4 regions of the Streptomyces sp. NPDC023838 genome follow, and region 1 is predicted to be linked to each of the others. Evidence: riboswitches for the same ligand, from Rfam matches in the RefSeq annotation. Region 1 holds a riboswitch; each other region holds the start of a gene.

Region 1 (2,192 bases):
CCGGCCGCCGAGAAGGCCACCGCCAAGGGCTACCGGGCCGGGCAGATCGCCTCCGCCGGTCTCGTCTCGCTCGCCCACGGCACCAACGACGCGCAGAAGACCATGGGCATCATCACGCTCGCCCTGGTCGCCGGCGGTGTGCTGCACCCGGGCGCCAACCCCCCGATGTGGGTCATCGTCTCGGCCGGCATGGCCATCGCCATGGGCACCTACCTCGGCGGCTGGCGCATCATCCGCACCATGGGCAAGGGCCTGACCGAGCTGGCGCCGCCGCAGGGCTTCGCCGCCCAGTCCGGTGCCGCGACCGTCATCCTGGCCTCCTCGCACCTCGGCTTCTCGCTCTCCACCACCCAGGTCTGCTCCGGCTCCGTCATGGGCGCCGGCCTCGGCCGCAAGGGCGGTGTGGTCCGCTGGTCCACCGCGAGCCGCATGTTCATCGCCTGGGGCCTGACCCTGCCTGCCGCGGGGCTGGTCGGCGCCGGCGCCGAGTTCCTCACCGGCCAGGGCACCTGGGGAGTCGTCCTCGTGGCGCTCCTGCTGATCGCGGGCTCCGGCTTCATCTGGAAGCTGTCGCGCCGCGAGCCGGTCGACCACCACGACGTCACCGCCACGGCCACCGAGACCCCGGCCGAGCCCGCGGGCGTCGTGACCACCGCGATGGCCGCCGTCACCCCGCCCCCGACCGCCGCCGCCGTGGCCGCCGACCTGACGGCCACCATCCCGGCGCCGGCCCCGGTGGCCCCCGCCGACCCGGCCCGCCCGGCCACCGTCTGACCCGGCCGCGCACCCCTAAGGAATCGTCATGCACATCGACTGGGCAGCTCTCGGCACCGTCTTCGGTGTCAGCCTCATCGTCACCGTCGGCCTGGTGGGCCTGTTCACCGTCGGGATCGTCGGCCTCAGCAAGCAGCAGTCCGCCACGGCCGGCAAGGGCAACGTCGCCGTGGCCCGCACCACCGCCTACCTCTGCTTCGCGCTCTGCGCGGCGGCCGTCGCGTACGGCATCAATCTGATCGTCGCCAAGTAGTCCGGCGAGCAGCCCGCGCACAGCGCCCCACGCACCCCAGAACCGCCCTCCGGCCCCGCCGGGGGGCGGTTCCCTGTGTGCCTGCGCACACTCTCCCGTCGCAGGTCAGCAGTGAGTTGACGGGCGTTCCCGGGCATGGTGGACTGCCCGAGCCATTTACGGCGGCAGAAGAGGAAGCCGGTGCGAATCCGGCGCGGTCCCGCCACTGTCATCGGGGAATCATCCCCGTGAGCCAGGAACTCTCACCGCCGGTCGACGTCGTACCAGGGCGCGGACACCCTGAGTGAGGACATACCGCCATGCGCGCCTGCCTGTTGCCGGCACCCCCCGGAAGTACCAGAGCCCTTCTCGGCGTTGCGGCGGGCTGACCCCATGCGTGCCGATCGCACTTTCGCGTACGGCGCCACCGCCGGTCTCCTCGGCGACCTCCTCCTCGGCGACCCCCGCCGCGGGCACCCGGTCGCCGCGTTCGGCCGTGCCGCGGCCGCCGTGGAGCGCGCGCTGTGGCGCGACCACCGGGGCTGGGGCGCGCTGCACACCGCCGTGTGCGCCGGAGGCGCCGCTAGCGCCGCGCTGCTCGCCACCCGTGCCGTACGACGCCGACCCGCCGCCTCCGTGGCGCTGAGCGCCGCCGCCACCTGGGCCGTCGTGGGCGGCACTTCACTGGGCCGGGAGGCCCGCGCGATCGGCGCGGCCCTGGAGGCCGGGAACGTCGAGGCGGCCCGCGCACGTCTGCCCCATCTGTGCGGACGCGACCCGCAGTCCCTGGACGCGCCCGGCATCGCGCGCGCGGTCGTCGAGTCCGTCGCCGAGAACACCTCGGACGCCGTCGTGGGCGCGCTGGTGTGGGGGGCGCTCGCGGGAGTGCCGGGTCTGGTCGCGTTCCGTGCGGTCAACACGCTGGACGCGATGGTCGGCCACCGCTCGCCGCGCCATCTGCGGTACGGATGGGCCTCGGCGCGCCTGGACGACGTGGCGGGCTGGCCGGGCGCCCGGCTCACCGCCGCGCTCGCGGTGGTCGCCGGAGGTAATCCGCGCGCCGCCACGCGCGCGTGGCGGACCGACGCTCGCAAACACCCCAGCCCCAACGCCGGCCCCGTCGAGGCGTCGTTCGCGGGCGCGCTGGGCGTACGGCTCGGCGGCACGCTCTCGTACGGCGGCCGCG
Region 2 (2,192 bases), on a different contig from region 1:
CATCCTCAGCTCCCCCCGAACGCGTAGCCGCCGCGCCGCATCAGCAGCAGGAACGCGGGAACCCCGACCACCGCGGTGATCACGCCGACCGGCAGCTCGGCCGGGGCCAGCAGTAGCCGCGACAGCACGTCCGCCCACACCAGCAGCACCGCTCCGGCGAGCGGCGCCACGGCGAGCACCCGCCGGTGGTCGGCGCCGACCAGCATCCTGACGACGTGCGGCACCATCAGTCCGACGAACCCGATGGCCCCGCTGACCGCGACGACGGCTCCCGTGACGGCGGCCGTGACCAGGAACAACTCCCTGCGCAGCCGGGCCGGTTGGACGCCGAGGGCGGCCGCGGTCTCGTCGCCCATGGCGAGGGCGTTGAGCGCTTCGGCGCGCCACCGCAGCCACGTCCATCCGCCCGCCACGGTCACCGCGGCGATGGGGACCTGCGCCCAGGTCGCGCCGCCCAGACTGCCCAGCAGCCACATCATCGCCGACCGGGCCGCCTCGCCCCGGGCCGCACCGAACACCATGACCGTGGTGAGGGCCTCGAAGCCGTACGCCAGTGCCGTCCCCGTCAGGATCAGCCGCAGTGGGGTGAGCCCGCGGGGTGAGCGGGCCACGGCGTACACCAGCGCCATGGCCGCAAGCGCCGAGGCGAACGCCGACACCGACAGCGCCCACACCCCCAGCCCCGCGAACGCCCCCAGCAGGATGACGGCGTTGGCGCCCACCGCCGCACCCGAGGAGATGCCCAGGACGAACGGGTCGGCCAGCGCGTTGCGGACCATCGCCTGCACGGCGACACCGACCGCCGCGAGCCCGGCCCCGACGACGGCGCCGAGCAGGACCCGGGGCAGCCGGATCTCCCAGACGATGGTGTACGCGGCCGCGTCACGCGCGTGCACGGTTCCGCCGGTGAGCCCGGCCCACAGAAAGCGCGGCACGTGCCCCCAGCCGACCCCGGCGGCGCCAAGTCCCACGCCGCACATGAGTGACAGCAGGAGCACCAGTCCCAGCGCCAGGCTGAGCGGCAGCACGGGTATCCGGCCGGGGGCAGTCCTTCGGTGCACGGGCGGGGCCGTCCTTCGCATGGGCCGCCTGCTGAAGACAGAGCAGGAGACAGCCCGTACGGCCGCACCGGCCGCGCGGCCCCCTCTCGCAGTCCACGGCGAGCAGTCAACGGATCGCTGGACCCCTCGCGGGCGATCGGGCTCGCGCGACGGACCCCAGGGTCGCCGCGCACACCGTTGCGGGTCAGCGCCGGACTCTCACCGGACTTCCCCCACGGGAGGCAAGGCGAGCCTAACAAACCGCTCTCCAGGGCCGCCCGGGCCTACCGCCCTTGCCCGTCCCCGTACTCCTGCCCACGAGCCGTGGGGTGACGAATCCCGAGCGAGGACGCCCGGTGGCCGCCGGCTACTCGGCAATCGCGGTGCGGTAGATCCACTGGTAGACCCGCAGTGATCCCTCGGCGGTGTCCTGGTGCCGCTGGGTGGCCTCGAAGTGTTCGTAGCCGCCCCTGAACGGCACCTTCACCTCGGCGTCCGGCTCGGTGATCGTCACGATGCGGTCCGGCAGGTCATCCGGGCCGCCCTCAAGCACAGCCCTCGCAGCATTCGACACAGCCAGCTCCTTTGCGGGTCATTGCACGGCGGAGTGACTTCTTCCCCGGTCGTACACGGAACCACGGCCCCGAACTCCCAAATCCCTCCGCTGGACGAATGCCCGGCGTCGAGTAACGGGCGAGTTGTCACCCTCCCCCTGTCGGAGCGCACTGGCGTCCGGGTGACAAGTCGAACACCTTCGCCCCGAGGCCCGGCCATTTCGGCAAGCCTGCCAGGACCATTCCATGGGCACATTCCCCATGCCCTTGCGGCACGCGCCGAATTGGCCGCCATAGCCCAGGGCCGCGACAGAAGACCGAGTCAACCGGAGGTCATCATCGGCATGTCACACATCACCAGGCGCCTCGGCATGGCCGGTGCGGTACTGACAGCGGTGGCCGTCGCCGCCTCGTCGACCGGGGCGGGCTCGGCGGTGGCCGGGACGGCGTGTTTTGACCGCGCGAGAGAGCCCTACACCTCTCAGGTCGACAGTCATCTGCACTTCCGCCCGTTCGGTGGCCCGGCGATCGGGTTCGACGAACTCACCGGCTACCTGCACAAGAGCGGTGTCCGGCACGCCAGCATGTACGGCATCGG
Region 3 (2,192 bases), on a different contig from region 1:
TCCATGAACGCCACCGGCTGTGGTCGGCCGACGGCACGGGGTGGGCTCACCAGCAAGCCTGAGCTGAGCGCCGTGTTCGGCGACTGTCGCGAGTGAGGCTGCCCTGTCCGGTCCCGGCAGCGAAGCGGCGTTCGTTCAGCGCCGCGACTGTGCCGTTGTCCTTGGCTGGTGACGGTCTGTGAGGCGTGGTGCATTCCGGGGAGGTGCTCGGGGGTTGCTGGCTCGGCGCTGGCATGATCTTCGGTCATGGGAGACTGGTTGATGCAGGCAGGTCACGGGGTGCGGTTCGAATGGGGTCCTGCCGGTGCGGCTCTTCTTGCGAAGGACGCTGCCTGCCTTGTCGTGGTCGACGTGCTGTCGTTCACCACGTCGGTGACGGTCGCGGTGGAGTCGGGGACTCAGGTGTTTCCCTACCGCTGGAGGGATGAGACCGCAGTGGTATTCGCTGACGAGCTGGATGCCAGCCTGGCTGTGGGGCGGAGCAAGGCCACCGAGACGTCACCGTGGTCGCTGTCACCGGCCGCATTGCGACGTGCCCCCTTCACGCCTCGGCTGGTGCTCCCCTCGCCCAACGGATCCACCATCGCCGCGGCGGCCGGGGGCTCGATGGTGGTTGCTGTATCGCTGCGGAACTCGGCCGCCGTCGGCCGTTGGCTGGCCGACCGGGGCTATGGAACGGCCGAGCGACCGGTTGTGGTGATCGCCTCGGGTGAGCGCTGGCCCGACGGCAGCCTCAGGGCGGCGCTTGAAGATCTGCTCGGCGCCGGAGCTGTGATCGCCGCTCTGCGCCGATGTGGCCGGGACCGGCTCTCGCCGGAAGCAGCCATGGCGGCCGCGGTCTTTGACGGTGTGCCGAACGTCGGTGTCGCTGTCGCGGACTGTTCCTCGGGACGCGAACTCATCGCGTGGGGCTATGGCGACGACGTCGCCATCGCAACTGAGCTGGATGCCTGCGAAGTTGTCCCCGTCCTCACCGGCGGAGCGTTCACTGCCGCTGAGTAGGCGGGGCCGGGTATTCCACGAGGCGTGGCCTCCTGGAATACCCGGCCCGGCTCCAGCATGTCGCGGTCGCCGGCAACAGACTTCTCCGGATCAGGCCAACGCCCTCTCCGGCGGCGAACGCGGGCGTGTTCGGGTCGCCCAGCCCGGTGGGACGATGGTGACGCGCGACCCTCCGACGTGCGACGATGCCCGACGACAAGGCGACGCGGAACGAGGAAGCCGGTGGAATTCCGGCGCGGTCCCGCCACTGTGACCGGCGAGCGAATCCCGAACAGACCACTACCCGCAGGCGGGTGGGAAGGACGGGGCAAGCGACGACCCGGGAGCCAGGAGACTCACGTCGTCGCCTCCTTGACGAAACCGGGGCGGATCTCCCCGGAGAAGGAGCGTGAGCCGTCATGGCGGAGCAGCGACCACAAGGCGGCGCCGGACGTACTCCAGCCGACTCGGCCCCGTGCCGAATCGTGGTGTGCAGGGACTGCTGCTGCGGGAGCCCGAAGGTGACTGGAGTCGACCACGCCCAGCAGAAGGCGCGCCTCGCGGAGAACGCGCCCGTACGTGTCTCCGCCTGCCTCGACGTCTGCGAACAGGCCAACGTGATCGTCGTCCAGCCCTCCCGTGCCGGACGCGTCGCCGGTGCCCGCCCGGTCTGGCTCGGTCTGGTCAACGACCCCGCCGCCACGGACGACATCGCCGCCTGGGTCCAGGCCGGCGGCCCCGGCATCGCGCCCTGCCCCGACATCCTCGACCTCTACGCCTTCACCCCACGCCGAAGGGCGCGGTGAGGTGCTGAGCCGCCCAGCCTTGGCGCTCGCGCCTGCACGGCGGCCGGCCCATCGCGGGTACCGGAGACCGCCGGGCGGTCCCGACTATGATCACCACCCGGTGAGCGAACGGCGTTCGCCACCTCGTCGACTCAGGGAGAACGGGAACCGTGGCCAAGCCTGTACGTGCCGCAATAGGGGACACCTGGATCAGGTGCAGCTTCTGCCAGGGCGATGCGTTCCGGGACCGTGAGGTGAAACTCAACAGCTCCGGGGCGGAGTTCATGAACCTCGGCTGGGCGAACGAGTCGGCGACCGGACTTATCTGCTGGAACTGCGGATATGTCCTCCTGTTCGCGAACAAGAGCCTCAAGCTGTACAAGGTGGAGAAAGACAAGAGGTGACCCGCGCCCGGCGCCTGGTCTC
Region 4 (2,192 bases), on a different contig from region 1:
GTCCGCGTCCACGCGGCGCATGAACTCGTCCGGGATCCAGTGCGCCAGGTTCAGGTTGTGCGTACGCCGGGCGTCCTCACCGGTGTTGTCGCGCAGCTCCAGGAACTCCTCGATGTCGGAGTGCCAGGTCTCCAGGTAGACCGCCGCCGCGCCCTTGCGCCGCCCGCCCTGGTTGACGGCCGCCACCGAGGCGTCCAGCGTCTTCAGGAACGGGACGATGCCGTTGGAGTGGCCGTTGGTGCCCCGGATGAGCGAGCCGCGCGAGCGGATGCGGGAGTACGACAGGCCGATGCCGCCCGCGTGCTTCGACAGGCGCGCCACCTGGTGGTAGCGGTCGTAGATCGAGTCCAGCTCGTCCAGCGGGGAGTCCAGCAGGTAGCAGCTGGACATCTGCGGGTGACGGGTGCCGGAGTTGAAGAGCGTGGGGGAGGACGGCAGGTAGTCGAGCCGGCTCATCAGGCCGTACAGCGAGGCGACCTCGTCCAGGGCACGCACCGAGTCGTCCTCGGCCAGGCCCGCCGCGACCCGGAGCATGAAGTGCTGCGGGGTCTCGATGACCTGGCGGGTGATCGGGTGGCGCAGCAGGTAGCGGGAGTAGAGCGTGCGCAGGCCGAAGTAGCCGAAGCGGTCGTCGGCGCCGTCCGCGAGGGAGGCCTCGACCAGCGCGTCCAGGCGGGCCGCGTGCAGCCGCACGAAGTCGGCCGTGCGGTCCGCGATCAGGCCCTCCTCGTGGCCGACCCCGACCGACTGGGAGAAGGTGACCGAGCCCTGGGTCGCGGCCTCCTCGGCGATCGTGATCGTCAGCAGCCGGGCGGCGAGGCGGGAGTACGCCGGGTCCTCGGAGATCAGCCCGGCGGCGGCCTCGGTGGCGAGCCCACGCAGCTCCGCCTCGTCCGAGCGCGCGTTGCGGCCGCGCAGGGCGGCGGCGGCGACACGGCCGGGGTCGGTGTCCGGCAGATCGGCGGTGAGGTCGGTCAGGGTCCGCAGCAGGGCGGTCCCGGGGGCATCGGCCGGCTCTTCGGCGATCGCTGAAGCGGGATCCGCAGGGGCGATGGTCACGTGGGGGCACTCCTCGCTCGGCACGGGGCCTTGGGGAAGTGCGCGGGCACACGGACACACCCCCTCGGGGGTACGCCGCGTCCACTTGCCCATTCCGCGAGGCCCGGACGTCTGGCACCCGGGCCGGACGGCCAGGGCGCGCTGTCGGCAGGTCCTCGGACTGAACAGGTACGCAAATGCGTACGAGTACACCGTTGCGGGACAGTTCCGGATTTGCACCGGATTCCCCTGCGGCGACAGCGAGCATGAGCATACATCTTGTGCCGGGCTCCGGCGGCACCCCCACATGTTGTGTCGTGTCGGCTTCGGAGGGTGTCGGAGCGTCAACTCGTCTTCCAGGAACACGACAACGGGCCGCCGGATTCCCGGCGGCCCGTCGTCGCGTACGGAGGAGGGAGGCGGCTAGTGCAACGCGCCCGCCGTCGCCGGGGGCAGTTCCGTCTGTACGCCCGGGTCGCCCGCGTCCGCCGTGTAGTCCTCCGGGGACGTCTCGTCGACGCCGTCGGGGGCCTTCAGGGCCCTCAGGGCCACCGTGAGGACGACCGTCACCGCGACGTTCAGGACGAACGCCGTCAGGCCGATGTAGCCGATCTCACCGATGCCGGGGATCTCCTTGGAGCTGCCGCCGAAGTGCTTCTGGGTGGGCGAGGCGACTCCGTACGCGGCGAGCGTGCCGTACGCCATGCCGACCGCCCAGCCCGCCAGCAGCGCCCAGCGGTGGAACCAGCGGGTGAACAGACCGCCGACCAGCGCGGGGAAGGTCTGGAGGATCCAGATGCCGCCCAGCAGCTGGAAGTTGATCGCGACCGTCTTGTCCATCGTCAGGACGAAGACCAGCGCGCCCACCTTCACCAGGAGCGAGACCAGCTTGGAGACCTTGGTCTCCTGCTCCGGCGTGGCGTCCGGCTTGAGGAAGTCCTTGTAGATGTTGCGGGTGAAGAGATTCGCAGCCGCGATCGACATGATCGCCGCCGGGACGAGCGCGCCGATGCCGATCGCCGCGAACGCCACGCCCGCGAACCAGTCCGGGAACATGTCCTCGAAGAGCTGCGGGATCGCCAGCTGGCCGTTCTTGACCTTGACCCCGGCCGCGATCGCCATGAAGCCGAGCAGCGCGAGCAGACCCAGCATCA

The links. A riboswitch is a leader RNA that binds a small molecule or an ion and turns the genes downstream of it on or off. The one in region 1 is predicted to bind cobalamin.
Region 2: it holds a riboswitch for cobalamin, as region 1 does, so the genes downstream of both, AB0G17_RS11315 (iron ABC transporter permease) here and AB0G17_RS29880 (cobalamin biosynthesis protein) in region 1, are expected to answer to the same signal.
Region 3: it holds a riboswitch for cobalamin, as region 1 does, so the genes downstream of both, AB0G17_RS32495 ((2Fe-2S) ferredoxin domain-containing protein) here and AB0G17_RS29880 (cobalamin biosynthesis protein) in region 1, are expected to answer to the same signal.
Region 4: it holds a riboswitch for cobalamin, as region 1 does, so the genes downstream of both, AB0G17_RS25250 (ribonucleoside-diphosphate reductase subunit alpha) here and AB0G17_RS29880 (cobalamin biosynthesis protein) in region 1, are expected to answer to the same signal.

Annotation. Positions count from the first base shown of each region.
Region 1 covers NZ_JBFAAD010000032.1:66,454-68,645, forward strand. The annotation lists gene AB0G17_RS29870 (inorganic phosphate transporter) at 1-774, shown strand, start outside; gene AB0G17_RS29875 (hypothetical protein) at 803-1,027, shown strand; cobalamin riboswitch at 1,150-1,292, shown strand; gene AB0G17_RS29880 (cobalamin biosynthesis protein) at 1,400-2,192, shown strand, end outside.
Region 2 covers NZ_JBFAAD010000007.1:89,087-91,278, forward strand. The annotation lists gene AB0G17_RS11310 (ABC transporter ATP-binding protein) at 1-3, opposite strand, end outside; gene AB0G17_RS11315 (iron ABC transporter permease) at 6-1,061, opposite strand; cobalamin riboswitch at 1,171-1,303, opposite strand; gene AB0G17_RS11320 (DUF5988 family protein) at 1,408-1,614, opposite strand; gene AB0G17_RS11325 (amidohydrolase family protein) at 1,939-2,192, shown strand, end outside.
Region 3 covers NZ_JBFAAD010000040.1:52,878-55,069, forward strand. The annotation lists partial or broken gene AB0G17_RS32485 (transposase) at 1-44, shown strand, start outside; gene AB0G17_RS32490 (2-phosphosulfolactate phosphatase) at 247-1,002, shown strand; cobalamin riboswitch at 1,161-1,360, shown strand; gene AB0G17_RS32495 ((2Fe-2S) ferredoxin domain-containing protein) at 1,401-1,787, shown strand; gene AB0G17_RS32500 (hypothetical protein) at 1,937-2,170, shown strand.
Region 4 covers NZ_JBFAAD010000023.1:40,975-43,166, reverse strand. The annotation lists gene AB0G17_RS25250 (ribonucleoside-diphosphate reductase subunit alpha) at 1-1,059, opposite strand, end outside; cobalamin riboswitch at 1,188-1,358, opposite strand; gene mctP (monocarboxylate uptake permease MctP) at 1,462-2,192, opposite strand, start outside.